Regions from separate parts of the Kitasatospora sp. NPDC048407 genome, predicted to be linked through region 2. Evidence: predicted binding sites of a transcription regulator. Region 2 holds the regulator's gene; the other holds the start of a gene.
The links. Region 2 encodes HrcA, which represses chaperone genes, less so after heat shock. Its sites were predicted from a motif close to TTNGCACTCNGNNNNNCNGAGTGCNAA; they were not measured.
Positions count from the first base shown of each region.

Region 1: the regulator HrcA is predicted to act here: its motif matches at 8,710-8,736, upstream of groL (chaperonin GroEL).

Region 1 covers NZ_JBICXW010000003.1:69,481-83,887, reverse strand. Annotated here, with positions in the region: gene ACGFWJ_RS08500 (copper homeostasis protein CutC) at 46-732, opposite strand; gene ACGFWJ_RS08495 (hypothetical protein) at 863-1,822, opposite strand; gene ACGFWJ_RS08490 (PadR family transcriptional regulator) at 1,819-2,163, opposite strand; gene ACGFWJ_RS08485 (ABC transporter permease) at 2,189-4,888, opposite strand; gene ACGFWJ_RS08480 (ABC transporter ATP-binding protein) at 4,885-5,601, opposite strand; gene ACGFWJ_RS08475 (hypothetical protein) at 5,767-6,396, shown strand; gene ACGFWJ_RS08470 (hypothetical protein) at 6,463-6,819, opposite strand; gene groL (chaperonin GroEL) at 6,931-8,553, opposite strand; gene ACGFWJ_RS08460 (cold-shock protein) at 8,876-9,082, opposite strand; gene ACGFWJ_RS08455 (MoaD/ThiS family protein) at 9,671-9,949, opposite strand; gene thrC (threonine synthase) at 9,982-11,262, opposite strand; SAM riboswitch class I at 11,280-11,408, opposite strand; gene ACGFWJ_RS08445 (glucosyl-3-phosphoglycerate synthase) at 11,572-12,546, shown strand; gene ACGFWJ_RS08440 (hypothetical protein) at 12,571-13,125, shown strand; gene ACGFWJ_RS08435 (trehalose-6-phosphate synthase) at 13,197-14,407, shown strand, end outside.
Region 2 covers NZ_JBICXW010000004.1:37,725-52,131, forward strand. Annotated here, with positions in the region: gene ACGFWJ_RS10270 (ABC transporter ATP-binding protein) at 1-1,462, opposite strand, end outside; gene ACGFWJ_RS10275 (AMP-dependent synthetase/ligase) at 1,738-3,639, shown strand; gene hemW (radical SAM family heme chaperone HemW) at 3,699-4,928, shown strand; gene ACGFWJ_RS10285 (RNA polymerase sigma factor) at 5,057-5,704, shown strand; gene ACGFWJ_RS10290 (hypothetical protein) at 5,701-6,348, shown strand; gene ACGFWJ_RS10295 (DUF3097 domain-containing protein) at 6,356-7,189, opposite strand; gene ACGFWJ_RS10300 (DUF2785 domain-containing protein) at 7,225-7,995, opposite strand; gene ACGFWJ_RS10305 (hypothetical protein) at 8,020-8,607, opposite strand; gene htpX (zinc metalloprotease HtpX) at 8,661-9,584, opposite strand; gene hrcA (heat-inducible transcriptional repressor HrcA) at 9,857-10,930, shown strand; gene dnaJ (molecular chaperone DnaJ) at 11,000-12,139, shown strand; gene ACGFWJ_RS10325 (16S rRNA (uracil(1498)-N(3))-methyltransferase) at 12,232-12,975, shown strand; gene ACGFWJ_RS10330 (PDZ domain-containing protein) at 13,121-14,407, shown strand, end outside.

The DNA of each region.
Region 1 (14,407 bases), on a different contig from region 2:
CTGCGCTTGTCGCGCAGTTCCCCGCGCCCCTGGTTGCGCACCTCACTACTCCCCGATGAGCTCCCGCCACTGCGCAACTCTCGCCGCGTCCACCGCCCCCGCCCAGCCACCGGTTCGCGCCGCCCCGCCGATGTGGAACGCGTCGAAGCCGGCCGCACGCAGTTCGGGAACGTGCTCGGCGCGGAGGCCGCCGCCGACCAGGATCTGCTGGCGGTAGCCGGGGTTGCCGGACTTGGCGAGTTCGCCGAGGAGGACTTCCCGCCCGGCGTCGACGCCCGCCGGGGCGCCGGAGGTGAGGAAGGTGTCGAGTCCGGGCAGGTCGGCGACGGCGGCGCGGACCTCGGAGCGGTCGGTGCTGTGGTCGATGGCCCGGTGGAACGTCCAGCGGCAGCCGGTGACGGCGTCGGCGACGGTTCGGGTCGCGTCCAGATCCACCGCACCATCGGGGGTGAGGAAGCCGAAGACGAACTCGTCCGCGCCCTCGGCGCGCAGCGCGGCGGTCCGGGTCAGCAGCAGCTCGAGGTCGCCGGGGGTGAAGCCGTCGCGGATGCGGAGCATGACGCGGAGCGGGAGCGAGACGGCGGCGCGGATCGCGGCGAAGTCCTGAACGGTGGGGGTGAGCCCGTCGGCGGCCATGTCGGTGACCAGTTCGAGGCGGTCCGCGCCGCCCGACTCGGCGGCCCTGGCGTCCTGGGCGGTCAGCGCGATCACTTCGAACATTGGTCTAGACATATCCGATAGCCTGCCACATCGGTCCGCCCCGGGCGACCCCCCTCGTCCGTTCGGCCCCGCGTCCTCCTCCGTTCGCTCCCCGCCGGCGCCCGTTCGCCCGCTTCCCTCCCCGTTCAGCCCAGCGGGCCGTTCAGCCCAGCGGGGCAGCGATCTGACGCTCCGTCGGACGGGTGGAGGCGAGCAGTCGGAACACCGCCAGCAGCGCCAGCCCGGTCGCGAGCGCGTAGGGCGCGGCCCGCCACACTCCGCCGAGCTGCTCCCAGAGCGAGAACAGGCTGAACGCGGCGGTCAGCGGCAGCAGCGCGACGCCGAGCGCGGCGGGCAGCAGCCGGTCGCGGGCGGCGAACAGCATCAGCAGCAGCGGGAGCAGCAGCAGCGCGGTCGGCCACCAGCCGTCCATCAGGTAGCGGGTGTCGTAGTAGCCCTGGGCCCGGGTCAGGGCGAATCCGGCGGCCGCGCCGGCCAGGACCAGCAGCCGGTCGGCGCGGCCGCGGGAGTCGCCCGGGCCGGTCGGTGCGACGGCCAGCAGCAGGCCGCCCAGCAGGTAGGGCAGCAGGGCGGTGGCGGAGTACAGGAAGAACCATCCGATGCCGGGTTGCGGGCCGAACAGGTCCAGCGCGGCGTACCCGATCCGGACGGTGCCGAGCAGCGCCACCACGGCGCCGAGCAGTCGGACGGCCCGCCAGGCGCCGAACATGGCGGCGGCGGCCAGCAGCACCGGGACGACGACGAGGCCCAGCACGGCGAGGTTCTCCACCAGTTGGGCCCACGGGAGGTCCGTTCCGGCGTGGGCGGCGCCGGTGATCCCGTACTCCCGCCAGTCGCCGGTGCCGGGCAGGGTGCCGAGGCCGAGCACGGTGCCGGCCAGCAGCGGGGCGGCGGCGACCAGCAGGCGGCCGGGGAGCGCGGTCTCGGTCAGGCCGGTGCGCAGCCGCAGGCCGTAGGTGGCGAGGTCGAGGGCCTCGCGGGCGGTGGCGAGGCGGCCGGAGCCGGCGGTGGTGTCGGCGAACACCTCGGCGAGTTCGGCGCCCCGGTCGCGGCGGTAGCGGGCGGGGTAGAGCGCGAGGGCGGTGCGCAGGGCCATGTTCATGCGGTCGCCCCCCGCGGACGGACGGCGCCGCCGAGGCGGCGCTGCGCCTCGGCGGCGACGGTGCGCAGCCGTTCGGCCTCGGTGGCCAGGACGCCGCGCCCGGATTCGGTGAGGGAGTACGTGCGGCGGGCCCGGCCGTCGACGATCTCCTCGGCGGCGACCTCGATCAGGCCCTGCTGGAGCAGCCGGTCGAGGGCGCCGTACAGGGTCCCGGTGCGGAGCTTCACCCGCCCCCCGGAGATCGCGTCGACTTCCTGGATCAGCGCGTATCCGTGCCGGGGGGCGTCCGCGAGGGCGGTGAGCAGCAGCAGGGTGGGTTCCTGCATGGCGCGTTCAGTCATACGACTACATATATCGCCGACCTGCCTATCCGCGCCATCCCGCGGGGGCGTCCCGGCGCAGCGCGCCGAGCAGGCCGGCCAGCACCGGCAGCGCCAGGGCGAACAGCGCGATGGTGGCCCACGGGACGTCGGCGGGGTTCAGCACGGGGGGTGCGCCCATCTCCCCGGCCACCCGGGAGCGCAGCAGGGCGTACGCGGGGACGAAGCCGCTGATGGTGCCGAGCAGGGCGCCGAGCAGCGAGATCAGTCCGGCCTGGAGCCCGGCGACGGTGCGCCGGGTGCGCGGCCGGGCGCCGATCGCGGACAGCAGGACGCGTTCGCGGCGGGCGTCGTCGGCGGCCAGCGCGGTGGAGACCACGGCCGCGCCGAGCACCACCAGGGCGGCGAAGCCGCTGAGCGCGACCTGCACCACGCTGCTCTGCGGCCGGAAGCCGCGTTCCACGCCGAACTCGGAGTGCGGGGCGAGTCGGGCGACGGTGGCGGCGGCCCGCTGTTCGGCCTTGTCGGCGACGGGCGTGGTGGGCAGCCAGATCGCCCCGGCCGGCACGACCTTCAGACCGAGTCCGCGGATCGTGTCGGGCGAGATCACCAGCGGTGCGTAGCGCTGCGCGGCGGGCCGTTCGAGCAGGACGGCGTCGACGGTGACGTCCTTGGGCTCCATGTTGTTGCCCAGCATCCGCAGCACGGCCTTGCCGTCGTGCAGGTAGGACGGGTCGGTGACCACGGCCTTCCCGGCGAGCAGCGCCGTCTCGGCGGCCTGGTCGCGCACCGCCAGCAGGTTGCGCAGCACCTTGGCGTCGCCGACCACGACCGACCTGGTGACGTCCCGGCCGTAGCGCTGCCCGCCCTCCGCGGACACCACGCTGGAGCAGCCCTCGCAGAACACGTAGTTGGCCTCGTACAGGTCGGCCCGTTCACCGAGGTCCGGCAGGTCCTGGACGATGGCGGTGCGCAGCTGGGGCATGGTGTCGGCGTCGCCGTGCAGGGTGAGCCGGACACTGCCGACGGGCTGTTCGAGCCGGTAGGAGGCGCGGTCCTGGGCCTCGGCACCCGCGGTGTGCACGCCGACCGCGACGGCTCCGGCGACGGCGGCCAGCACGGCGGCGACCGCGGGCCCGGTGCGGGAGCGGTGCCGGGCGGTGTCGCGCAGCGCGAGCCGCGGGCCGACGGGCAGCAGGCGGGCGAGCCTGCCGAGCAGGGCGAGCAGCAGCGGGGTGAACAGCAGCAGGCCGAGTTCGGCGAGCGTGGCGCCGCCCAGCACCGACAGGGTGCGCGTCGACAGTCCGGCGACCACCGGCATCCCGCCGGTCGGGGCGGCCACCGCGCCGTACAGCGCGAGTCCGATGCCGGCCAGCACGACCGCCAGGCCGAGCAGTGGCGTCCAGCGGGCGGAGCGGCGCACCGGGTCACGGTCCGTCAGGCCGTCGAGCACCTCGCGGCGTCCGGCCTGCAGGGCGGGCAGCAGGGCGGCCAGCAGGGCGGTGACCATGCCGACGGCGGCGATCCCCAGCAGGTCGGACGGGTTCAGGGTGAGCCCGCCGAACCGGCTGCCGCCCCACTCCTCGATCCGGGTGCGCAGCACGGCGACCAGGGCGGCGCCGACCACGGTGCCGAGCACCGCGCCAGCCGCGCCGAGCACCAGTCCGCCGCCGAGCACCACGGCCCGGACGTGTCCGGGGCGGCCGCCGGCCGCGCCGAACAGGGCGAGCTGGCGGCGGGCGCGCCGGGCGCCGACCGCGAAGGCGGGGCCGGCCAGCAGCGCGACCTCCAACAGGGCCATCGCGGCGGTGGTGGCGACCGTCATCAACCGGCGTTCGCGGGCGTCCTGCGCGCCGACGGCCTCCTCCACGGCCGGCACGTCGGCCGGCGGGTGGGCGGCGACCTGGCGGCTCGCCAGGGTGTAGCCGTAGCGGTTGAGTTCGCGGACCTGCTCCCAGCCGAGGCTCGCCCCGGCGGGCAGCCGGACCAGCCAGGCGGCCTTGTTGGCGGCGGCCTGCTCGGCGCCCGGGTTCTGCGGGGCGAGTCCGGCGGTGACCTGCGCGGCGTCCAGCTGCTGGTACAACTCGCCGGGGCGGGCGACCAGTTCGGACTTGTTCAGGTCATCGGGGAGTTCGACGGTGCCGGTCAGCGTGAACGGGGTGGACTCCAGGCCGCGGACGGTGACCCGGTCGCCGATCCGCAGGCCGGTGCCGGTGAGGAACGCCCGGGTGGCGGCGGCCTCGTGGGCGGCGGCGGGGGCCCGGCCGGAGACCAGGTTCAGCCGGCCCTGCCAGAGCTCGCCGGTCAGATCGGCCTCGAAGGTGTCGACGGGGGCCAGGCCGTCGTGGGTCTGCACGGACGCCACCGGGCCGGTGCGGGCCGGGATCAGGGTGCTGCCCTTCGGGAGCAACTCGCCGAGCAGCACGGTCGGTTCGGTGCCGATGGCGCGCTTCTGCTCGGGCGTCTGGTTGTCCGGGCGCACCGGCAGGGTGCGGACGCCGTCGGCCGGGAACACCGCCTGCTCGATGCTCCGGCCCGGGTCGTAGGCGCCGATCAGCGCGTCGGAACGGCCCATCAGCCGGTCGGAGCGCTCGGCGGCGCTGAGCTGCCCGCTGCGGTGCACCACGTCCACGCCGGTCGCGCCGAGCACCGGCAGCGCGATCATCGCGACCACCAGGGCGCTGCGGCCCTTGGCCCGCAGGGCGTCGCGGCGCGCCATCCGCAGCACCGCCCGCCAGGCGCTCATCGGCCGGCCCCGGTGCGCTGCGCCGCCTCGCGGAGGTACCGGCCGTCCCGGAGGAACACCACCCGGTCCGCCCAGGCCGCATGCGTGGGGTCGTGGGTGACCATCATGGCGGCGGCGCCGGCGTCGCAGCGCGAACGCAGCACCTGCAGCACGGCCTCGCCGGTGGCCGAGTCGAGCGCGCCGGTCGGCTCGTCGGCGAGCACCAGCCGGCGCTCACCCGCCAGCGCCCGGCCGATCGCGACCCGCTGCTGCTGGCCGCCGGACATGTCCTCCGGGAACCGGTCGGCGAGTTGGGCGATCCCCAGCTCCTCCAGCGCGACCAGTGCCTCCGCGCGGGCGGTCCGGGCGGAGACGCCGTCCAACTCCCTTGGCAGCGAGATGTTCTCGGCCGCCGTCAGCGACGGAATCAGGTTGTACGACTGGAACACGTAGCCGACCGAACGGCGACGCACATCGGCCAGCTTGGCCCGGCTCAGCCCCTCCAGCGGGGTGCCCTCGACCAGCACCCGGCCGGCCGACGGGCGGTCCAGGCCGCCGGCCAGAGCGAGCAGCGTGGACTTCCCGGAGCCGGACGGCCCCATCACGGCCAGGAACTCCCCGGCCCGCACTTCCAGGTCGATCGGGTGCAGGGCGTGCACCTGGGCCTCGCCCCGGCCGTGCACCCGGCCGACTCCCTCCAGGCGCAGCACGGCCTGCGCGCTCGATCCGGTCATGGCTCCCCCTCGGAACAGCGGAACGTCTTGCATACCGAGTATGTATAGCCTCCGAGCGACGACTACTCAAGTCTGCGTCATAAGTCGGTGAACTACATATAGTCTGGATCACATCGCGGGCCGAACCATGCCACCGCACCACCGGCAGGGAGCAGAATGACCGTCATGACCGCATCGCTGTCCGAGCGCTGGCACGCCCTGCTCACGCGCTGCGGCGCCACCGTCGACCCGGAGCCCTACGCCCGCGACCTGCTCGCCCGCTGGGCCGAACCGCAGCGCCGCTACCACACCACCGACCACCTGCGGGCCGTCCTGGACCGGATCGACGAACTCGCCGACCACGCCGAGAACCCGGACGCCGTCCGGCTGGCCGCCTGGTTCCACGACGCCGTCTACCGGCCCGACCGCTCCGAGAACGAAGAACGCAGCGCCGCCCTCGCCTGCCGCGCCCTGCGCGAGGCGGGCCTGCCCGAACCCCTGGTCCACGAGGTCGACCGCCTGGTCCGACTCACCGTCACCCACCACCCCGCGCCCGGCGACCACAACGGCGAAGTCCTCTGCGACGCCGACCTCGCCGTCCTCGGCTCACCCCCCGACCGCTACGCGGCCTACACCGCCGCCATCCGCGACGAATACTCCTTCGTCCCCCCGAACGCCTTCCGCGAGGGCCGCACCGCGATCCTCCACCACCTCCTCGCCCTCCCCGCCCTCTACCGCACCCCCGAGGCCCACGCCCGCTACGACGCGCAGGCGCGGGCGAACATGCAGCACGAGCTCAGCGAGCTGGCCGGGTAGGAGGGCGGGCGCGAAAACTGTGCGGGTGCGAGACCAGGGGCGCGAGCGGATGCGAAACGCCTGCTGTCAGTCGAGCTCCCCCACCGCCGCGACGATCAGACCCTTCTTGCCGCACACCCAGTGCGGATCCGCCCCCAACTCCGGCTCCACGCCCAGCGCGTGCGGGTCGTCCTCCGCCGCACAAGCCGCGCACAACGGCCACCGCCCGTACGACTCCAGCAGCGCGTCCTGCACGTCCTGCGCGATCAGCCCGAGCACGAACTCGCAGCCGTCCGGCCACTGTTCGAGCCACCAGCGGCGGTGGGTGACGGCGTCCTCGACCAGCGAGACGATCGCGGCGTCGGCGACGTCCCGCGCGGTGAGGTCGGCGAGGATCAGCGCGCGGGCGCTGTGCAGGGCGGCTTCGATCTCGTTGCTGGACATCCGCCCATTGTCCCAAACCGCCGCCACAACCCGGAAACGCCGCAAGGGCGGCCTCCCGAAGGAGACCGCCCTCACGGCGTGAGACTGACCGATCCAACCGGTGAGGTCGGATCAGAAGTCCATGTCACCGCCCGGCATGCCGCCGCCGGCGGCCGCGGAGGCCTTCTCCGGCTTGTCGGCGATGACGGCCTCGGTGGTGAGGAACAGCGCCGCGATGGAGGCGGCGTTCTGCAGGGCGGAGCGGGTGACCTTGGCGGGGTCGATGATGCCGGAGGCGATCAGGTCGACGTACTCGTTGGTCGCGGCGTTCAGGCCGTGGCCGGCGGGCAGGTTGCGAACCTTCTCGACCACGACGCCGCCCTCGAGGCCGGCGTTGGTGGCGATCTGCTTGATCGGGGCCTCGAGCGCCACGCGGACGATGTTGGCGCCGGTGGCCTCGTCGCCGTCCAGCTCCAGCTTCTCGAACGCGACACCGGCCTGCAGCAGGGCGACGCCACCACCGGCGACGATGCCCTCCTCGACGGCGGCCTTGGCGTTGCGCACCGCGTCCTCGATGCGGTGCTTGCGCTCCTTGAGCTCGACCTCGGTGGCCGCGCCGGCCTTGATGACGGCCACGCCGCCGGCCAGCTTGGCGAGGCGCTCCTGGAGCTTCTCGCGGTCGTAGTCCGAGTCGGAGTTCTCGATCTCGGCGCGGATCTGGTTGACGCGACCGGCAACCTGGTCGCTGTCGCCGCCACCGTCGACGATGGTGGTCTCGTCCTTGGTGATGACGACCTTGCGGGCGGTGCCCAGCAGGTCGACGCCGGCGTTCTCGAGCTTGAGGCCGACCTCCTCGGAGATCACGGTGCCGCCGGTCAGGATGGCGATGTCGCCCAGCATGGCCTTGCGGCGGTCGCCGAAGCCCGGGGCCTTGACGGCGACGGACTTGAAGGTGCCGCGGATCTTGTTCACGACCAGGGTCGACAGGGCCTCGCCCTCGACGTCCTCGGCGATGATGACGAGCGGCTTGCCGCTCTGCATGACCTTCTCCAGCAGCGGGAGCAGGTCCTTGACCGAGGAGATCTTGGAGTTGGCGATGAGGATGTACGGGTCCTCGAAGCTCGTCTCCATGCGCTCCAGGTCGGTGGCGAAGTAGGCGGAGATGTAGCCCTTGTCGAAGCGCATGCCCTCGGTGAGCTCGAGCTCCAGGCCGAAGGTGTTGCTCTCCTCGACGGTGATGACGCCTTCCTTGCCGACCTTGTCCATGGCCTCGGCGATGAGCTCGCCGATCTGGGTGTCGGCGGCCGAGATGGAGGCGGTGGAGGCGATCTGCTCCTTGGTCTCCACGTCCTTGGCCTGGGCCAGCAGCTGGTCGGAGACGGCGGCGACGGCCTTCTCGATACCGCGCTTCAGGGCCATCGGGTTGGCGCCGGCGGCGACGTTGCGCAGACCCTCGCGGACGAGCGCCTGGGCCAGCACGGTGGCGGTGGTGGTGCCGTCACCCGCGACGTCGTCGGTCTTCTTGGCGACCTCCTTGACGAGCTCGGCACCGATCTTCTCGTACGGGTCCTCGAGCTCGATCTCCTTGGCGATGGAGACACCGTCGTTGGTGATGGTGGGGGCGCCCCACTTCTTCTCCAGAACGACGTTGCGACCCTTGGGGCCGAGCGTGACCTTCACGGCGTCGGCAAGCTGGTTCATGCCACGCTCAAGGCCGCGGCGGGCTTCCTCGTCAAAGGCGATGATCTTGGCCATTAGAAGTGGTCCTCCGGGACACGGTCGACTGCTCGGACCAAGGGGGTGCCCGCGACGGACGGCCCAGGAGAGCGGGGGTCTCGTCCCCTACCGCTTCCGGGGCCTCACCGGCCCGGTCCGTTGTCACTCTCACGCTGTGAGTGCTAACGCCAATGATTAGCACTCGGGGGTGTCGAGTGCAAGCCCATTCGCCGCGCTCCGATGCCCCTCCCGGGAAACCCGCAGGCGGGCCCGGGAACGCCGACAGGCCCGGACCCGGACGCGTCGCGCCGGGGCCGGACCTGCCGGGTCATAGCTGTGGTGTGTGCGGTCTACCGGGCCGTCAGGCGCCGGCGGCGCGGACCATGTCGGCCTGCGGACCCTTCTGACCCTGCGAGATCTCGAACTCGACCCGCTGGCCCTCTTCCAGGGTGCGGTAGCCGTCCATCTGGATCGCGCTGTAGTGGACGAACACGTCCGCTCCACCGTCGACCGCGATGAAGCCGTAGCCCTTCTCGGCGTTGAACCACTTGACGGTGCCCTGAGCCATTCCGAACTCCCCTTGTGCTGTGCTGGCCCTTCAGAGATCCGCGGGACGCGGACCCGGAGGTCTGGAAGGCCGGCCTGTGGGGACTCCCCCCCGCACGGCGCAGCCTCGTGTCGCGGCTGAATGTATCCGGATATGCGCCCTCTGCAACAGGCCCTAATTTCGCGGAAAGTCCGCACCCCACACCGGATATGACGGGTCGAAAGGTATATGGCCCGACAATTGCCACCGGACATAACGGACGTGTCGCCGCAAATCGTCGAAAGAATTCTGACGGCGGCCTGACAGGTCGGGCGGTGAACGGTCCGGCGCATGTCTCAGAGCGCGGGACGGGGACGGGGCCGGCGCGAGGTGCGCTGCGGGAAAATCGAGGATTGGAACGGGCCGTGGCGGGGAACGGCTCCACCGGCACTCTACTCCCCCGCGAACGCGGGAATTCCAGCGACCCGCCAGGTCGGAATCACCGCTGCCCGCGCGCCCGGCCGATGCGCGAAGCCGCCGCCGGGCGGCTCGGAAATCGAATTCCGAGCCCGCGCCCGACGGCGGCGGAGCGAATACGCGGGGCGGCCCCACCGGCCGCCCGGAGCTGCCTCAGCAGCCGCCGGCCACCGCCGGAATGATCGACACCGAGGCGCCGTCCTTGATCTCGGTCTCCAGGCCCTCGGCGAAGCGCACGTCGTCGTCGTTGACGTACACGTTCACGAAGCGGCGCAGCTTGCCGGTGTCGTCCAGCAGGCGGGCGGCGATGCCGGTGTGGTTCGCCTCCAGGTCGGCGATGACGGCGGCCAGGGTGGCGCCCTCGGCGGTCACCTCGGCGGCGCCGCCGGTGTAGGTGCGGAGGATGGTGGGGATGCGGACGGTGGCGCTCATGGGGGTGCTCCTAGAAGAAAGTCGTGGGGGGATCAGGCGGAGACGAGACCGGCGGCGCGGAAGGACTCCAGCGTCGGGCGGATCACGGCGGTCATGCCGGAGTCGGCGACCGCGTCGAGGGTCTTCAGGCCGTCGCCGGTGTTGATCGCGACGGTCTCCTTGCTCGGGTCGAGCTGCCCGGTCTCGACCAGCTTCTTCAGCACGCCGACGGTGACGCCGCCCGCGGTCTCGGCGAAGATGCCCTCGGTGCGGGCCAGCAGCTTGATCGCCTCGACCACCTGCGCGTCGGTGACGTCCTCGACGGCGCCGCCGGTGCGGCGGGCGATGTCGAGCACGTACGGGCCGTCGGCGGGGTTGCCGATCGCCAGCGACTTGGCGATGGTGTCCGGCTTGACCGGCTTGATCACGTCGCGGCCGGCCTTGAAGGCGGCGGAGACCGGGGAGCAGCCCTCGGCCTGGGCGCCGAAGATCTTGTAGGGGCGGTCCTCGACCAGGCCGAGCTTGATCAGCTCCTGAAGCCCCTTGTCGATCTTGGTGAGCTGGGAGCCGGAGGCGATCGGAATGACGATCTGCTCGGGCAGCCGCCAGCCGAGCTGCTCGCAGATCTCGTACGCCAGGGTCTTGGAGCCCTCGCCGTAGTACGGGCGCAGGTTGACGTTGACGAAGCCCCAGCCCTCGCCGGCCGGGTCGCCGATCAGCTCCGAGCAGAACCGGTTCACGTCGTCGTAGTTGCCGTCGATGCCGACCAGCTCGCCGCCGTACACCCCGGCCATCACGACCTTGCCCTGCTCCAGGTCGTGCGGGATGAACACACAGGACTTGAAGCCGGCCCGGGCCGCGGCGGCGCCCACCGCGCCCGCCAGGTTGCCGGTGGACGAGCAGGACAGCGTGGTGAACCGGAAGGCGCGGGCGGCCTCGATCGCGCAGGCCACCACCCGGTCCTTGAACGAGTGGGTGGGGTTGCCGGAGTCGTCCTTGATGTGCAGCTGCGCGGTGAAGCCCAGCTCGCGGCCCAGGTTGTCGGCCTTCACCAGCGGGGTCCAGCCCGGGTTCAGGTTCGGCTTGCCCGCGACGTCGGCCGGGACGGGCAGCAGCGGGGCGTAGCGCCAGATCGACGCCGGGCCGGCCTCGATCCGCTTGCGCAGTTCCTCGGCGTCGTAGCCGGCGTAGTCGTAGGCGATCTCCAGCGGGCCGAAGCACTCCAGGCACGCGAAGCTCGGGCCGAGCGGGAAGCGGGTGCCGCACTCGCGACAGGACAGTGCGGTGGCCGGACCGAGGTCGACGGCGGCAGGTGCGGGGGTGTCAACAGCCATGATGGCGAGGCCCTTTCTCCTCATCTTCCCCGGGACGCGGTCGCGCCCGGGCCGGAATTGGCACCTGTCCCGCCGGGCCTGCTGGGCCGCGCGGGAGGGTTGCCGGGACTTCAACGGGCCGTTCCCTCAGTCCCTCTGGATGAGCTGTATGAAGTTGTGGTCGTACGCTGCGAGCGACCCCGGCGTGCGAAGGTCCGAGCGCAGTACGAAGACTGTAACGGAAGGCCGGTGCGGTCGAACCCCACCGTCCGACAACCGAGACAGAGCGAGACAGGGAGCGAGATCTTGGCCGAGCAGCCCGAGCCCGGGATACTGCCGGAAGTGGCCGACTGGCTGCGCCGCCGGTCCTGGACGGCCACCGACCGGCCGCTCGACCGGCTGCTCGCCGCCAAACGCGCCGCCGGCCCGGCCGGCACCGTCAGCGTGGTGCTGCCCGCCCTGGACGAGGAACCCACCGTCGGCGAGATCGTCACCACCATCCGCACCGAACTGATGGAACGCGTCCCGCTGGTCGACGAACTGCTGGTGGTCGACTCCGGCTCGGTCGACGGCACCGCCGCCGCCGCAGCCGCCGCCGGCGCCCGGGTGGTGCACCGCGACGCCATCCTGCCCCGGCTGCCCGCCGCCCCCGGCAAGGGCGAGGTGCTGTGGCGCTCACTGCTCGCCAGCAGCGGCGCGATCGTCTGCTACATCGACGCCGACCTGCGCGAATTCGACCCGGCGTTCGTCTCCGGCATCATCGGCCCCCTGCTCACCGACCCCGACCTGCACCTGGTCAAGGCCATGTACGACCGCCCGTTCGAGGCCGACGGCGCCGTCGTCCCGGCCGGCGGCGGCCGGGTCACCGAACTGGTCGCCCGCCCCCTGCTCAACCTGCACTGGCCGCAGCTGGCCGGCTTCGTCCAGCCGCTCGGCGGCGAGTACGCGGCCCGCCGCAGCCTGCTCGAACAGCTGCCCTTCCCGACCGGCTACGGCGTCGAACTCGGCCTGCTGGTCGACGCGTTGGAACTGGTCGGGCTGGACGCGCTGGCCCAGGTCGACGTCGGCGTCCGGCACCACCGCCACCAGGACGGCCAGGCCCTCGGCCGGATGGCCGCCACCATCTACCGCACCGCCCTGGAACGCCTCGACCGCGCCCACCGCCTCAAGGCCGACCCCGACCTGGTCCGCCCCCTGCTCACCCAGTACACCCGCACCGCCACCGGATTCACCCCCCGCACCCACCCCGTCCCCGCCGCCGAACGCCCCCCGATGATCACCGTCCCCGAGTACCGCAACCGCTGACCGACGACCCGCGTCCGTCCCGGCATGGCCCCCTCCCCGGAACCCGGACCCGACGCCGAAGCCGAGGCCGGACCCGACGCCGAAGCCGGACCCGAAGCCGAACCCGGACCCGCGTCCGCTCCCGGAAGCACCGGTGCCAACGTCGGCATCGGCTGTCTCGCTCTGCTGCTCGCACCCGTCCTCGGCCTCCTGGTCGAGTCCCGGGTGCTGCGACTGATCGAGGACACCTGGTCCGGCTGCCTGAACATGGCCTGGCAGGTCACCTACGACCTGACCGACGACGCCCGGTTCAACCTGCTCAACTCGTACGAGTGCAGCTACCTGTTCCTGCCGCCCCTCGCCGTCCTGCTCGCCCTGTACCTCGCCCGCCGCTCCCCCTGCCTGCTCACCCGGGCGCTCGCCGCGGCCTTCGCCGCCCTGCTCACCGCACTCGCCGTCGCCGCCGTCGACCTGGAGCACAACCTCACCCCGCCGCGCGGGTGGTACCTGCCCGGGAAGTGCCCGGACGGCCGCCCGCCGTGGCTGCCCGACTTCCTGCCCGCCCGCGACTCCGGCCCGCCGACCGACCATCGCGGCTGACGCCCGCTGTTCACCCGTCGCGGGCCGCGCCGGGTGGTTTGGTCGGCTGGTCGCACGGCAAGGTTGGCTGTATGGCCGATCACGCGTCCGAACGCCCCACGCAGTCCGGAGCCGCCCCGATCCTGGTGGCCTCCAACCGCGGCCCGGTGTCCTTCCGCACGGAGGACGATGGCACGCTGAGCCTCCGCAGAGGCGGCGGCGGCCTGGTCTCCGGGCTCTCCGCGATCGACGACCCGAACGCCGTCTGGGTCTGCGCCGCCCTCTCCGACGCCGACCGCGCCGCCGCCCGGCAGGCCCCCGACGGGCGCCTCGACCGGGCCGGCCACGACGTCGGCGGACAGGCCGTCCGGATGCTGGACATCGATCCGGAGACCTTCGCCCTCGCCTACAACGGCGTCGCCAACTCCACCCTGTGGTTCGTCCACCACCTGCTGTACGACATCCCCACCAAACCCGCCTTCGACGCCGACTTCCGCACCGAATGGGCCGCCTACCGGGCCTACAACACCGCCTTCGCCGAGGCCCTCGCCGCCGAGGCCGCCCCCGGCGCCGCCGTCCTGGTGCAGGACTACCACCTCTCACTGACCCCCGCGCTGCTCCGCGAACTCCGCCCCGACCTGCGCATCGGCCACTTCTCGCACACCCCCTGGGCGCCGCCCGAGTACTACCGGCTGCTGCCCGACGACGTCGCCGCCGAAGTCCTCCGCGGCATTCTCGGCGCCGACCGCGCCGCCTTCCTCACCCGCCGCTGGGCCCTCGCCTTCGCCGACTGCTGCGAAGCCGTCCTCGGCGCGAGCGTCGACCGCGATGTCCTCGCCGTCACGTACGCCGGCCGCACCGCCCGGCTCGGGGTCCACGGCCTCGGCGCCGACGCCGAGTTCCTGCGCGAACGCGCCCACCGGCCCGACGTCGACGAACGCCTCGCCGCCCTGCGCGAAGCCGTCGGCGACCGCCGCACCATCGTCCGGGTCGACCGCACCGAACTCAGCAAGAACATCGTCCGCGGCCTGCTCGCCTACCGGCACCTGCTGCGCGCCCGCCCCGAATGGCACGACCGGGTCGTCCACATCGCCTTCGCCTACCCCTCGCGCACCGACCTCGCCGAGTACCGCGAGTACACCGCCGAAGTGCAGCGGCTCGCCGAGGAGATCAACGCCGAGTTCGCCACCGCCGACTGGCAGCCGCTCATCCTGCACGTCGACGACGACTTCCCGCGCTCTCTCGCCGCGTACCGGCTCGCCGACGTCGCCCTGGTCAACCCCGTCCGCGACGGCATGAACCT
Region 2 (14,407 bases):
GGACCAGGGCCCGGGCGATCGCCAGGCGCTGACGCTGGCCGCCGGAGAGGTTGGTGCCGCCCTGCGCGACCGGGGCGTCCAGGGCCTCGGGGAGCTTCTCCACGAAGTCCTTGGCCTGGGCGATTTCCAGGGCGTGCCAGAGTTCCTCGTCGGTGGCCTCGGGCTTGCCGTAGCGCAGGTTCGAGGCGACGGTGCCGGAGAACAGGTACGGCTTCTGCGGGACGAAGCCGATGACCTCGGACAGCTTCTGCGGGTCGATGTCGCGGACGTCCACGCCGTTGATCAGCACCTCGCCACCGGTGGCGTCGAAGAGCCGAGGGACGAGTCCGAGCAGGGTGGTCTTGCCGGCGCCGGTGGAGCCGATCACGGCGGTGGTCTCGCCGGGCCGGGCGGTCAGGTCGATGCCGCGCAGCACGGGCACCTCGGCGCCGGGGTAGCGGAAGTCGACGCCGCGCAGCTCCAGCGTGCCGTGGGCGCGCAGTTCGGTGACGGGGGCGAGCGGCGGGACGACGCTGGAGGGAGTGCTCAGCACTTCCTGGATGCGCTCGGCGCAGACCTCGGCGCGCGGCACCATCATGAACATGAAGGTGGCCATCATGACGCTCATCAGAATCTGCATCAGGTAGGAGAGGAAAGCGGTGAGCGCGCCGATCTGCATGCTGTTGCTGTCGATGCGCTGCGCGCCGAACCAGAACACGGCGACGCTGGAGATGTTCACCACGCCCATGACGATCGGGAACATCAGCGACATCAGCCGGCCGACCCGCAGCGAGTAGTCGGCGAGTTCGCCGTTGGCGCCGGTGAAGCGCTGCTTCTCGTGGTTGTCCTTGACGAAGGCGCGGATGACCCGGATGCCGGTGATCTGCTCGCGCATGATCCGGTTGACCGTGTCGATGCGCTCCTGCATGCCGCGGAACTGCGGCCGCATCTTGCTGACCAGCACGGTGACGACGATGCCCAGCGCCGGCACCACGGCCAGCAGCAGGCCGGACAGCGGCACGTCCTGGTTGAGCGCCATGATGATGCCGCCGACGCACATGATCGGCGCGGCGACCATCAGCGTGAAGGACATCATCGCCAGCATCTGGACCTGCTGGACGTCGTTGGTGGTGCGGGTGATCAGCGAGGGCGCGCCGAACTGGTTGAGCTCGCGGGCGGAGAACTCCTGCACCTGGGAGAACACCCCGGCGCGCAGGTCGCGGCCGACGGCCATCGCGGTGCGGGCGCCGTAGTAGACCGCGCCGATCGAGCAGACGGCCTGGGCGAGCGAGACGCCGACCATCACGCCGCCGACCCGCAGGATGTACCCGGTGTCGCCCTTGAGGACGCCGCTGTCGATGATGTCGGCGTTCAGCGTCGGCAGGTACAGCATGCCGATGGTGGAGATCAGCTGGAGCAGTACCAGCACTGTGATGTCGCGGGAGTAGGGGCCGAGGTGGGCCCGTAGGAGTCTGAAAAGCACCGTGACACTCTCGTCGTCGAGTGGGACGCGCGCATCCCAAATTCGGGTACTTGTGAAAAAGCTTCACCCGTTGACCGGGCCTGCACTCTGAGCCTGCGCTGTGCCTGCACTTCCGCCCCGTGAGTGTGCCAGCTCACGTCACCCCCTTACGGAACGGCTTTTCACCCCCTAGGCTGCTGAATGCCCTCTTGTTACTCACCGGTTAAGTCGGTTGCCGGCCGCCCCCACGGCCGTCGCTTACCCACTCTCGGTCCACCCGTCCCCGGAGGTCCTCGTTGAGTTCCGCGCAGTCCATGATCGAGCGGCGCCCGCCCTCCGTGGCGCACCTTCTGCTCAGCAGGGTAAAGGCCACTCCGAACGGTGAGGCCTACCGATACCCGGTCCCGGTGGACGAGCAGGCCGCGGACAGCGCGCCGGGTGCGGAGCAGTGGCGGTCGCTGACCTGGGCGCAGGCGAACGAGCGGATCCGCGCGGTCGCGGCCGGCCTGATGGCGCTGGGCATCCGGGCCGAGGACCGGGTGGCGATCGCCTCCGCCACCCGGATCGAGTGGATCCTCGCCGACCTGGGCAACATGTGCGCCGGCGCGGCCACCACCACGGTCTACCCGAGCACCAACTCCGACGAGACTGCGTTCATCCTGGCCAACTCCGGCAGCCGCGCGCTGTTCGCCGAGAACGCCGGCCAGCTGCGCAAGGCCGTCGAGCAGAAGCCCGAGCTGCCCGCGCTGGAGTACGTGATCCTGTTCGACCAGGCGGGTGAGGACGCGCCGCAGGCCGAGGGCCTTACGGTGCTGACGCTGGCCGAGCTGGAGCAGCGCGGCGCCGCGTACCTGAAGGAGAACCCGGACGCCGTCGACAAGGCGATCGATTCACTGGACAAGGAACAGCTCGCCACCCTGATCTACACCTCCGGCACCACCGGCCGCCCCAAGGGCGTGCGCCTGGTGCACGATTGCTGGTCGTACGAGGGCGTGGCGCAGGAGGAGAGCGGGCTGCTGCGCTCGGACGACGTGCAGTTCATGTGGCTGCCGCTGTCGCACGTGTTCGGCAAGACGCTGATCTCCGGCCAGATCGCCACCGGCCACGTGATGGCGGTGGACGGCCGGGTGGACCGGATCATCCACAACCTGCCGGTGATCCGTCCGACCCTGATGGCGTCCGCGCCGCGGATCTTCGAGAAGGTCTACAACGGCATCGCCGGCAAGGCCCGGGCCGAGGGCGGCGCCAAGTACAAGATCTTCCTGTGGGCGGCGAAGGTGGCCCGCGACTACGCGCAGACCATCCAGGCCAACAAGATCGCGCACGGCCACGAGAGCGCCCCGCTGGGCCTGCGGCTGCAGCACGCGCTGGCCGACAAGCTGGTGTACACCAAGATCAAGGCGGCGTTCGGCGGCCGGCTGCGCGGCGCGGTGTCCGGCAGCGCGGCGCTCGCCCCGGAGATCGGCTACTTCTTCAAGGGCGCGGGCGTCCCGGTGCTGGAGGGCTACGGCCTGACCGAGACCTCGGCCGGTTCCACCGTGAACCGGGCGGAGGACTTCCGGGTCGGCACGGTCGGCCTCCCGCTGCCCGGCACCGAGGTGCGGATCGCCGAGGACGGCGAGATCCTGCTGCGCGGCCCGGGCGTCATGCGCGGCTACCACGAGATGCCCGAGCAGACCGCCGAGGTGCTGGAGTCGGACGGCTGGTTCCACACCGGCGACATCGGCGAGCTCGGCGCGGGCGGCTACCTGCGGATCACCGACCGCAAGAAGGACATGTTCAAGACCTCCGGCGGCAAGTACGTCGCGCCGAGCGAGGTCGAGGGCAAGTTCAAGGCGATCTGCCCGTTCGTCAGCAACATCCTGGTGATCGGCAACGGCCGCAACTACTGCACCGCGCTGATCGGCCTGGACGAGACGGTGATCATGCCGTGGGCGGCCGAGCACGGCATGGCGGGGAAGTCGTACGCCGAGGTGGTGGAGGCCCCGGCCACCGTGGAGCTGATCGACGGCTTCGTGAAGCGCCTCAACGGCGAGTTGCAGCGCTGGCAGACGATCAAGAAGTTCGCCCTGCTCCCGCGCGACCTGGACATCGAGCACGGCGAGCTCACCCCCAGCCTGAAGATCAAGCGCCCGGTGGTGGAGAAGACCTACGCCGACCGGGTGACCGCGATGTACGCGGGTGCCAACGAGGCCTGAGCACCCACGGTTCCGGTACGGCCTTCGGACTTTCGCGGGCCGTACCGGACAATGGGCGCATGCCCTCCGCACTTCCCGACGGCGAACCCGTGCCGTCCGACGGTTCGCTGCCCGCCCACGCCCTGGACGGACTCGGCGCCCGGCCGTTCGGTTTCTACCTGCACGTGCCGTACTGCGCCAGCCGCTGCGGCTACTGCGACTTCAACACCTACACCGCCACCGAACTGCGGTCCTCGGGCACCGTTGCCTCGCAGGACACCTACGCCGACAACGTGATCGCCGAGATCCGGCTGGCCCGGCGCATCCTCGGTGACGCCGAGCTGCCGGTGCAGACGGTGTTCCTCGGCGGCGGCACGCCCACCCTGCTGCCCGCCCGCGACCTGGTGCGGATGCTGGCCGCGCTGCGCGAGGAGTTCGGCCTCGCGGAGGGCGCGGAGGTCACCACCGAGGCCAACCCGGAGTCGGTGGACCCGGCGTACCTGGCCGAGCTGCGCGAGGGCGGCTACAACCGGATCTCCTTCGGCATGCAGAGCGCCCGCCCGCACGTGCTGCGGATCCTGGACCGCCACCACACCCCGGGCCGCCCCGAGGCGTGCGTCGCCGAGGCCCGCGAGGCCGGCTTCGAGCACGTCAACCTGGACCTGATCTACGGCACCCCCGGCGAGACCGACCAGGACTGGCAGGCCTCGCTGGACGCCGCGATCGGCGCCCGCCCCGACCACGTCTCCGCGTACTCGCTGATCGTCGAGGACGGCACCCGGCTGGCCGCCCGGGTCCGGCGCGGCGAACTGCCGATGATCGACGACGACGTGCACGCCGACCGCTACCTGATGGCCGAGCAGGCGCTCGCCGCCGCCGGGTACGCCTGGTACGAGGTCTCCAACTGGGCCACCACGCCCGAGGGCCGGTGCCGCCACAACGAGCTGTACTGGACGGGCGCCGACTGGTGGGGCGCCGGCCCGGGCGCGCACAGCCACGTCGGCGGGGTCCGCTGGTGGAACGCCAAGCACCCGGCCGCGTACGCGCAGGCGCTCGCCGAGGGCCGCACGCCCGCGCTCGGCCGCGAGGTGCTGGCCGGTGAGGACCGCCGGGTCGAGCGGATCCTGCTGGAGCTGCGCCTGGTCGAGGGCTGCCCGCTCGACCTGCTCACCGACACCGGCCGCAAGGCCGCCGACCGGGCCCTCGCCGACGGCCTGCTGGAGCCGGGCCCGTACGCGGACGGCCGGGCGGCGCTGACGCTGCGCGGCCGACTGCTGGCCGACGCGGTGGTCCGCGACCTGGTCGACTGAGCCGCGCCACCCGGTCCCGGGCGTCAACCTGACGATCGGGGAGTCGGGCGGGCGTGAAACGCTCCGGCGGGCTGCGGCCAAGTACTCGGTGAAGGGACCCGCCGGGTCCCCCGACCGAGGAGGGACGCATGCGCATCCGTGAGCATCCACGCCACGAAGCGCGACCCGAGGGCCGTCCACCGGAGCTGACCACTCCGGACGGCTTCGGCGCGTTCTACCGCCTGCACGTCAACGCCATACTCGACTTCGTCACCCGCCGGGTCAGCGATCCCCACCTGGCGGCCGACCTCACCGCGGACATCTTCGTCGCCGCGCTGGAGGCCGCCGGCAGCTACCGGCCCGAGCGCGGCACCGCGATCGGCTGGCTGTACGGCATCGCCCGGTACGTCATCGCGGGGTACCGGCGCGGCGACCACCGCGAACGCCGGGCGATCGGCCGGCTGTCCGGCCGCCGGCTGCTCGACGAGGAGGACATCCTCGCCCTGGAGGAGCGGATCGACGCCCAGCGGGCCGTCCGTGATCTCGCGCAGCGGCACGCCGGGCTCAGCGCCCCGCTGCGGGAGGTGCTCGACCTGGTCGTCATGGACGGCCTGACCACCGCCGAGACCGCGCAGGTGCTCGGCATCTCGCAGGCCACCGTCCGGGTGCGCATGCACCGCGCCCGGCGGCTGCTCGGTGCCGAACGCCGCCCCGCCCGCAAGGACCTGCCGAGGCCGGGCCCGCTGCTGCCCCGCCCCGCCGCCCCCGCCGACCCGATGATCGAGGTGGCCTCGTGACCAGCTCCGACCGAACCCCGTCCACCAGCAACTTCGAGCGCAGGCTCGGCGAGGAACTGGCCGTCCTCGCCGCCGAACGCGAGCCCGCCCGCCGCCCGGGACTGCTCCGCCGCCGCCCGGTACTGGCCGCACTCGCGGTCGGCGCGGCCGCCGTGGCCACCGCGCTGGTGCTGCCCGTGGCGCTCGGCGGCGAGCACGGCGGCACCGCCGCGTACGCGGTGACCAGGGAGCCGGACGGCACCATCGCGCTGCAACTGCGCGACCCGGCGGGCCTGCCGGACATGGTCGCCACCCTGCAGCGGTACGGCGTGCCGGCGGCCGGGATCGAGGAGGCCAGGACGCCCGAGGAGTGCACGCTGCCGGAGCCGGCCGGGACCCGCGCCCAGCCCGACCTGGTGCAGCCCGGCGACGGCCCCGGCATGGTGCGGATCGACCCCAAGCTCGTCCCGCCCGGCTCGACGGTGCTGCTGACCGCGGGCCGGGCCGAATTCCCCGGCGGGGCGTTCACCACCTTCCGGGCCGTGGTGGTGGAGTCCGTGCCCGACTGCGTGCCCGCGACGCGGATCGTGGTGGGGCAGGCAGTCGACCCGTCCGCCCTGCCGAGCCCGACGCAGACCGTCCTGCCGTCGGCGGTGTCGAGCTGAGTGGCTGTCAGGCAGTGCCGGACTGAGTGACGAAGTCGATCAACTCCTCGACCCGGCCGAGCAGTTCCGGCTCCAGTTCCTTCCAGCCGTCCACCGAGGCGAGGATCCGCTTCCAGGCGGCGGAGGTGTCCACCGGCCAGCCGAGACGGCGGCAGATGCCCTCCTTCCACACCTCGCCGCGCGGCACCTCGGGCCAGGCCGCGAAGCCGAGGCCGGCCGGTTTGACGGCCTGCCAGATGTCGACGTACGGGTGGCCGACGACCAGCACGTGGTCGCCGGTCACCTGTGCGGCGATCCGGTGCTCCTTGGTGCCGGGCAGCAGGTGGTCGACCAGGACGCCCAGCCGGCGGCCCGGGCCGGGGGCGAACTCGGCGACGATCGCGGGCAGGTCGTCGACGCCCTCCAGGTACTCGACCACCACGCCCTCGATCCGCAGGTCGTCGCCCCAGACCCGTTCGACCAGTTCGGCGTCGTGCCGGCCCTCGACGTAGATCCGCGACTCGCGGGCCACCCGGGCGCGCGCCCCGGGCACCGCTATCGACCCGGACGCCGTCCGCCCCGGCCCGCGCCGCGGGGCCGGTCCGGTCGGCCGGACCAGCGTCACCACCCGTCCATCCAGCAGGAATCCGCGCGGCACCAGCGGAAACACCCGGTGCTTGCCGAACCGGTCCTCCAGCGTGACGGTGAATCCCTCCGCGGTCCGTTCGCACCGCACCACCGCCCCGCAGAACCCGGTCGCCGCATCCTCCACCACCAGATCCCGCTCCGCCGCCACCTCCGGCGCGGGCTGCTGCCGCTTCCACGGCGGGGTCAGATCCGGCCCGTACTCCCTGCTGCGCATGCCCCGCAGTCTACGAAACCGCCCCCGACGGTCCGTCAGCCGAGGTACGGCGCGGCCGTCGACAGCACCTCGGCGATCCGCTCCCCGACCGCCGCCCCGTGCGGCAGCGCCCGCACCTCCGCGCCGCCCCACTGCGGGCGCACGCCCCGGACCGCCAGCAGGTGCACCACCCGCAGCGTGCGCAGGGTGTTGGACACTTCGGCCGGCACCGGCCCGGGCTCTCCGCCGGCGAACACCTCGGCCACCGCGTCCAGCCAGCCGACGGCCTGGCACTCCGTCAGCTCGGGCCGGGTCAGGGTCAACGCGAGCGCGCAGCCGAGCCGGTCGTCCTCCATCGCGTCGAAGACGTGCCCGGTCGGGGCGAGCAGCCGGGCCGTGCCGAGCGCCAGCAGCGGCTCCGGGTCGACGTCCGGGTGCTGCCCGAACGCGCCCAGCAGGTCGGCGCCGTGCGCGACGGCGTGAAGCCAGCCCAGCGCGGGGTGGTGCCCGCGCAGGTCGGTCTCGGCGGGGTACCAGCGGGCGAACGCGGCGAGCCACTCGGCGCGCAGGCTGCCGGTTCGCACGATGCGGCCCAGGACCAGCGGCGCGAACGTCCGGGCCTGGATCTCGGGGTCCCCGAAGCGGTCCGCCATCGCGTCGCCGAGCGCCAGTCGGCGTTCCTCGGCCAGCCCGGGTATCCAGCCGGCCAGCCGGGAGTACGCGCGCTCGTCGCGCTCCACCGGGTCGGGCGAGCGCAGCGCCTCGCGGACGGCGGCCAGCTCGGCCTCGGACGGATCACGGTCGGGCAGGGCGGTCCAGTCGGTCACGGACGACCACCCTGGGGCGGAGCCTCAGTCGTCCAGGCCGGGGGCGCCCCAGACCGGGAACCAGCGGGAGAGGTCGGACTCGATGCGCAGGTCGTTGCGGAGCAGGTTGGAGATCTCGATCTCCAGGGGGTTGTTGCGCTTCTCCTGGCCGGGGAGCTTGCACATCGGGTAGAAGGTGCCGCGCTTGTACAGGTAGACCAGGCCCAGCGAGCGGCCCTCGCGGTCGCGGAAGGCGACGATCGAGCAGAGCAGTTGCGGGCCGAAGCCGTTGGCCTCCAGCTCGCTGTTGACCGCGTGCAGGTCGTTGACCAGGTCGGGGAGTTCGTCGGGGGTGTGGCGGGCGAGCAGCCAGGAGTAGCCGTAGTTGTCGCGGGAGGCTTCGACGGGGGTGCCGCCGCGTTCGGTGTCCGCGTCGAGCAGGGCCCGGACCTGGGACTGGACCTCGGCGAAGGCGCCGCCCTCGACGGCGGCGAAGCACACCGAGCCGAGGCCGGTGGGGAGGAAGCCGGTGGCGGCCTGCAGGGTGAGCGCGGCCGACGGGATGCCGAACAGCTGGTCGAGGTCCGGCTTCACCGGCTTGCTGCGGCCGAACAGGGCGTCCAGGAATCCCACGGGGCGAGCTCCTTGATCAAGGGTGGAAGGCGGTCACTGCCCGAGCAAGGCGGTCACTGCCCGAGCTGGGAGGAGATCTTCGACAGCTGTGCGAGCCGCTGCTCCAGCGACGGGTGGGTGGAGAACAGCTGCGCGGCGGTCTCCTTGGCGCTCAGCGCGGGCGCGAAGTAGAAGGCGTTGTACGGCTGGGCCTTGCGCAGGTCCTCGGTCGGGATGGCGGCGATCTGCCCGGTCACCTTGGTCAGCGCGGAGGCCAGTGCGCTGGGGCGCCCGGTCAGCTGGGCGGCGGCCCGGTCGGCGGCGAGCTCGCGGTAGCGGGAGAGCAGCCGGGTGAGCAGGAAGCTGATCGCGTACACCACCATCGAGACCAGCGGGACGATGATCATCGCGATCGCGGCGTTGGAGTCGTTGCTGTTCCGGTTGCCGCCGCCCATCATTCCGCCGTACAGCGCGATCCGGGTCATCGCGCCGGCCAGCACGCCGAGGAATCCGGCCACCGTCATCACCGCGACGTCGCGGTGCGCGACGTGCGAGAGCTCGTGGGCGAGGACGCCCTCCAGTTCCTCCGGTTCCAGCCGGCGCAGCAGGCCGGTGGTCACGCAGATCACCGCGTTTTCCGGGTTCCGGCCGGTGGCGAAGGCGTTGGGCATGTCGTTGTGGGCGACCGCGACGCGCGGCTTGGGCATGTCGGCGAGCGCGCACAGCCGGTCGACCGCGCCGTGCAGCTGCGGGAACTCCTCGGGGGAGACCGGGTGGGCGCCCATCGCCCGTTCGGTGATCTTGTCGGAGAACCAGAACTGGGCGACGAACAGGCCGCCGGAGATCAGCACCACCAGGGGCCAGGCACCGCGCAGCAGCACGATCAGCAACCCGGTGAAGCCGACATAGAGCAGGCCGATCAAGAACATGGTGGTGACCATCCGGCCGGTCAGGCCGCGGTCGGGGGTGAACCGGGAGTGCTGCCGTGAGGCCGACATCGCTGCTCCTCCTTCGCCGTCTTCGCCTTCGATGCTGCCACCGGCGGGGCCCGCAGGCACCATCCGAAACGATGGGAATCCGATGGGAATGCGGTCGCGTCGGCCCGCGGGAGCCGGTCGGCGCGGTTTTCGGTCGAGGATCACGTCGGCGGACCGTTCCTGCCATCAGGCCCGGGCCGTACACTGGCAGGTACGGTTCTGGCACTCTGCCCAGTTGAGTGCCAGAGAGGATCGACCACCGGTTCAACGGACGACGACGGAGGTGCGTGCACATGCCGGACGACGGCAAGCCCGACGGCCGCCTGATCGACACGCGCCCGTCCGTGCGCCCGTTGGACGAGCGACGGCTGGCCGTGCTCCGCGCGATCGTGCAGGACTACGTGGGCACCGAGGAGCCGGTCGGCTCCAAGGCCCTGGTGGAGCGCCACAACCTGGGCGTCTCACCGGCCACGGTGCGCAACGACATGGCCGCGCTGGAGGACGACGGGTTCATCCACCAGCCGCACACCAGCGCGGGCCGGATCCCCACCGACAAGGGCTACCGGCTGTTCGTCGACCGCCTCGCCGAGGTGAAGCCGATGACGCCCCCGGAGCGCCGGGCGATCCGGCACTTCCTGGAGGGCGCGGTCGACCTGGACGACGTGGTGGCCCGTACGGTGCGGCTGCTGGCGCAGCTGACCCGGCAGGTCGCGGTGGTCCAGTACCCGTCGCTGACCCGCTCCACCGTGCGGCACATCGAACTCGTCTCGCTCACCCCGACCAAGCTGATGCTGGTGCTGATCACCAACACCGGCCGGGTCGAGCAGCGGATGGTGGACTGCCCCGGCCCGGTCGGCGAGACCGTGCTGGGAGACCTGCGGGCCAGGCTGAACGGCATGGCGGGCGGCTGTCGGCTGCCCGAGGTGCCGACCCTCCTGGAGGACCTGCCGGCCAGTTTCGAGCCGGCCGACCGGCCCTCGGTCAGCACCGTGCTGACCGTGCTGTTCGAAACGCTCGCCGAACAGAACGAGGAACGGATCATGCTGGCGGGCACCGCCAACCTGACCCGGTTCAACCACGACTTCCCGCTCTCCATCCGTCCGGTGCTCGAGGCACTGGAGGAGCAGGTGGTGCTGCTGCGCCTGCTGGGTGAGACCGGGGACTCGGCGATGACGGTCCGGATCGGCCACGAGAACGCCTATGAAGGCCTGAATTCCACGTCGGTGGTCTCCGTCGGTTACGGTTCGGGCGACCAGAGCGTGGCAAAGCTGGGTGTGATCGGTCCGACCCGGATGGATTACCCGGGCACAATGGGGGCGGTGCGAGCGGTGGCGCGATACGTCGGCCAGATCCTGGACGAGTCATAACAAGGCTGCGTGAGACCGTCACGCAGTTCTCGCAAGCACTTCTAGAGGCGGAACAAACCGGAGCATTTGGTGGCCACGGACTACTACGCGGTACTCGGCGTCCGACGCGACGCGGGGCAGGACGAGATCAAGAAGGCGTTTCGGCGCCTCGCCCGTGAACTGCACCCGGACGTCAACCCGGACCCGAAGACGCAGGAGCGGTTCAAGGAGATCAACGCCGCCTACGAGGTGCTCTCCGATCCGCAGAAGCGTCAGGTGTACGACCTCGGCGGCGACCCGCTGTCGCCGAACGGTGGCGGTGCGGGCGGCTTCGGGGCCGGAGCGGCCGGCTTCGGCTTCTCCGACATCATGGACGCCTTCTTCGGCGCCGCGACCGGCCAGCGCGGCCCGCGTTCGCGCACCCGCCGCGGGCAGGACGCGATGATCCGACTGGAGATCACCCTGGAGGAGGCCGCGTTCGGCACCACCAAGGAACTCCAGGTCGACACCGCCGTCACCTGCACCACCTGTAACGGCGAGGGCGCCGCGCCGGGTACCTCCGCGCAGACCTGTGACATGTGTCGCGGCAAGGGCGAGGTCTCCCAGGTCACCCGGTCCTTCCTGGGCCAGGTCATGACCTCCCGGCCCTGCCCGCAGTGCCAGGGCTTCGGCACCGTCGTCCCGACCCCGTGCCCCGAGTGCGCGGGCGACGGCCGGGTCCGGGCCCGCCGCACCCTCACGGTGAAGATCCCCGCCGGTGTCGACAACGGCACCCGGATCCAGCTGGCCGGCGAGGGCGAGGTCGGCCCCGGCGGCGGCCCCGCCGGCGACCTGTACGTGGAGATCGCCGAGACCAGCCACGCCGTCTTCCAGCGCCGCGGTGACGACCTGCACTGCACCGTCACCATCCCGATGACGGCCGCCGCACTCGGCACCCAGGTGCCGCTGCAGACCCTGGACGGCCTGGAAGAGGTCGACATCCGGCCCGGCACCCAGTCCGGCCAGTCGATCCCGCTGCACGGCCGCGGCATCACCCACCTGCGCGGTGGCGGCCGGGGCGACCTGATAGTGCACGTCGAGGTGCAGACGCCCACCAAGCTCGACCCGGAGCAGGAGGAGCTGCTGCGGCGGCTCGCCATGCTCCGCGGCGAGGAGCGGCCGTCCGGCCAGTTCGCACCCGGCCAGCAGGGCCTGTTCTCCCGGCTGAAGGACGCCTTCAACGGCCGGTGAGACCCGTTCCTTTCCGGGCCGGGAGTGGTGCACGCCGCCGCTTCCGGCCCGGGTTTTTTTGTTGTTCTTTCCGCGAGAGGGTTCCTGTTCCGATGACCGCACCGGTGTTCGTCGTCGACGACCTGGCGGGCGCCGCCCCCGGCGCCACCGTCCGCCTCGACGGCCCCGAGGGGCGGCACGCCGTCGCCGTCAAGCGCCTGGAGCCCGGCGAGGCCGTCACCCTCGCCGACGGACACGGCCGCGGCGCGGACGGCACCGTCGTCGCGGTGCACGGCAAGGACGCGCTGGACGTGCTGGTCGCCGCCGTACGCGAGGAGGCCGCGCCCGCGCCCCGGATCACCGTCGTCCAGGCGCTGCCCAAGGGCGACCGCGGCGAACTCGCCGTCGAGACGATGACCGAGGCCGGCATCGACGCGGTGGTGCCGTGGGCGGCCTCCCGGTGCATCACCCAGTGGAAGGGCGAGCGCGGCACGAAGGCGCTCGCCAAGTGGCGGGCGACCGCGCGCGAGGCGGGCAAGCAGGCGCGACGGCTGCGCTTTCCCGAGGTGCACGACCTGATGACCACGCGGCAGTTGCTTCCGCTGCTGTCGAAGGCCACCTTCGCCGCTGTCCTGCACGAGGAAGGTTCGCTGCCGCTGGCCACGGCGGAGCTTCCCGCCTCCGGCGAGATCGTGCTGATCGTCGGGCCGGAGGGCGGGGTGTCGCCGGAGGAGATCGCGGCTTTCGCCGAGGCCGGGGCGAAGCCTTATCGACTCGGGCCGTCCGTCCTGCGCACCTCCACCGCGGGGGTCGCGGCGGGGGCGCTGCTGCTCGGGCGTACGGGGCGCTGGGGGTAAACGAACAGGGGCGCGTGGGGGTACCTCCCAGCCGAGGTCGCGATCACGTGCAAGTCATTGTCCTGCGCCGTGATCTCGCGGTTGGGCGCCTTCCGCTTCGCGCACTTCCCCGCGCCCCTGGTCGCGCTCCCTCTACTGTGGCCGGGTGACCGATTTGACGCGCGGATACCTGCGCCACCCCCACTTGCACGGCGACGTAGTCGCTTTCGTCGCCGAGGACGATGTCTGGCTGGCCCCTGTGGAGGGCGGGCGCGCTTGGCGCTTGACCGCGGATCAGGCGCCGGTGGGGGCCGTGCGGTTCTCGCCGGACGGGCGGACGGTGGCGTGGACGTCACACCGGGACGGGGCGCCGGAGGTGCATGTCGCGCCGGCGGCCGGTGGGCAGGCGCGGCGGCTGACGTACTGGGGGAGCCCGTTCACGGCGTTGGTGGGGTGGACCGGCGACGGCCGGCCGATCGCGATCACCACGGCGGGGCAGGAGACGATCCGTCGGACGTGGGCGTTCGCGGTGCCGCTGGACGGGGGCGAGCCGCAGCGGCTGCCGTACGGGCCGATCGGGGCGCTGGCGTTCGAGCCGGTGCCGGCGGGGGCGACGGGTGGGCGGGTGCTGCTGGGGACGCACAACCGGGAAGCCGCGCACTGGAAGCGCTACCGGGGCGGCCGGGCCGGGAAGTTGTGGATCGGGGCGGCCGAGTTCGAGCGGTTGCACGCCGAGTTGGACGGCCAGTTGGAGTGCCCGCTGTGGGTGGGTGACCGGGTGGCGTTCCTGTCCGACCACGAGGGTGTCGGGCGGCTGTACTCGAGCCTTCCGGACGGTACCGACCTGCGGGCGCACGGCCCGGCAGACACCGGGTTCTACGCCCGGCAGGCGTCCACCGACGGCACCCGGGTGATCTGGCAGAGCGCGGGTGACCTGTGGCTGCTGGACAACCTGGAGGGTGCCGAGCCGCGCCGGTTGGAGATCGACCTGGCGGGTCCGCGCAGCAGCCGCCGGCCGCATCCGACCCGGGCCGACGGGCAGGTGGAGACCGTCGCTGTCGACCGCACCGGCCGGGCCGCGGCCGTGGTGGTGCGGGGCACCGTGCACTGGGTGACCCACCGGGAGGGTCCGTCGCGGGTGCTGGACGAGACGCCGGGGGTGCGCAACCGCCTGGTGCGGGTCGTCCCCGGCGAGGACGGCGCGCAGGGCGTGGTGTGGGTGACGGACGCCGAGGGCGAGGACGCGATCGAGTACGCGCCCGCGGTGCTCGGCGCGGAGCGCCGGAGGCTGGCGGCCGGGCAGCTGGGCCGGGTGCTGTCGCTGACGGTCTCGCCGGACGGCCGGCAGCTCGCGGTGGCTTCGCACGACGGCCGGCTGCTGCTGGTGGCGCTCAGCGACGGCGCCGTGCACGAGCTGGCGCGCAGCGGCGAGGGCGAGGTCAGCGGGCCGGTG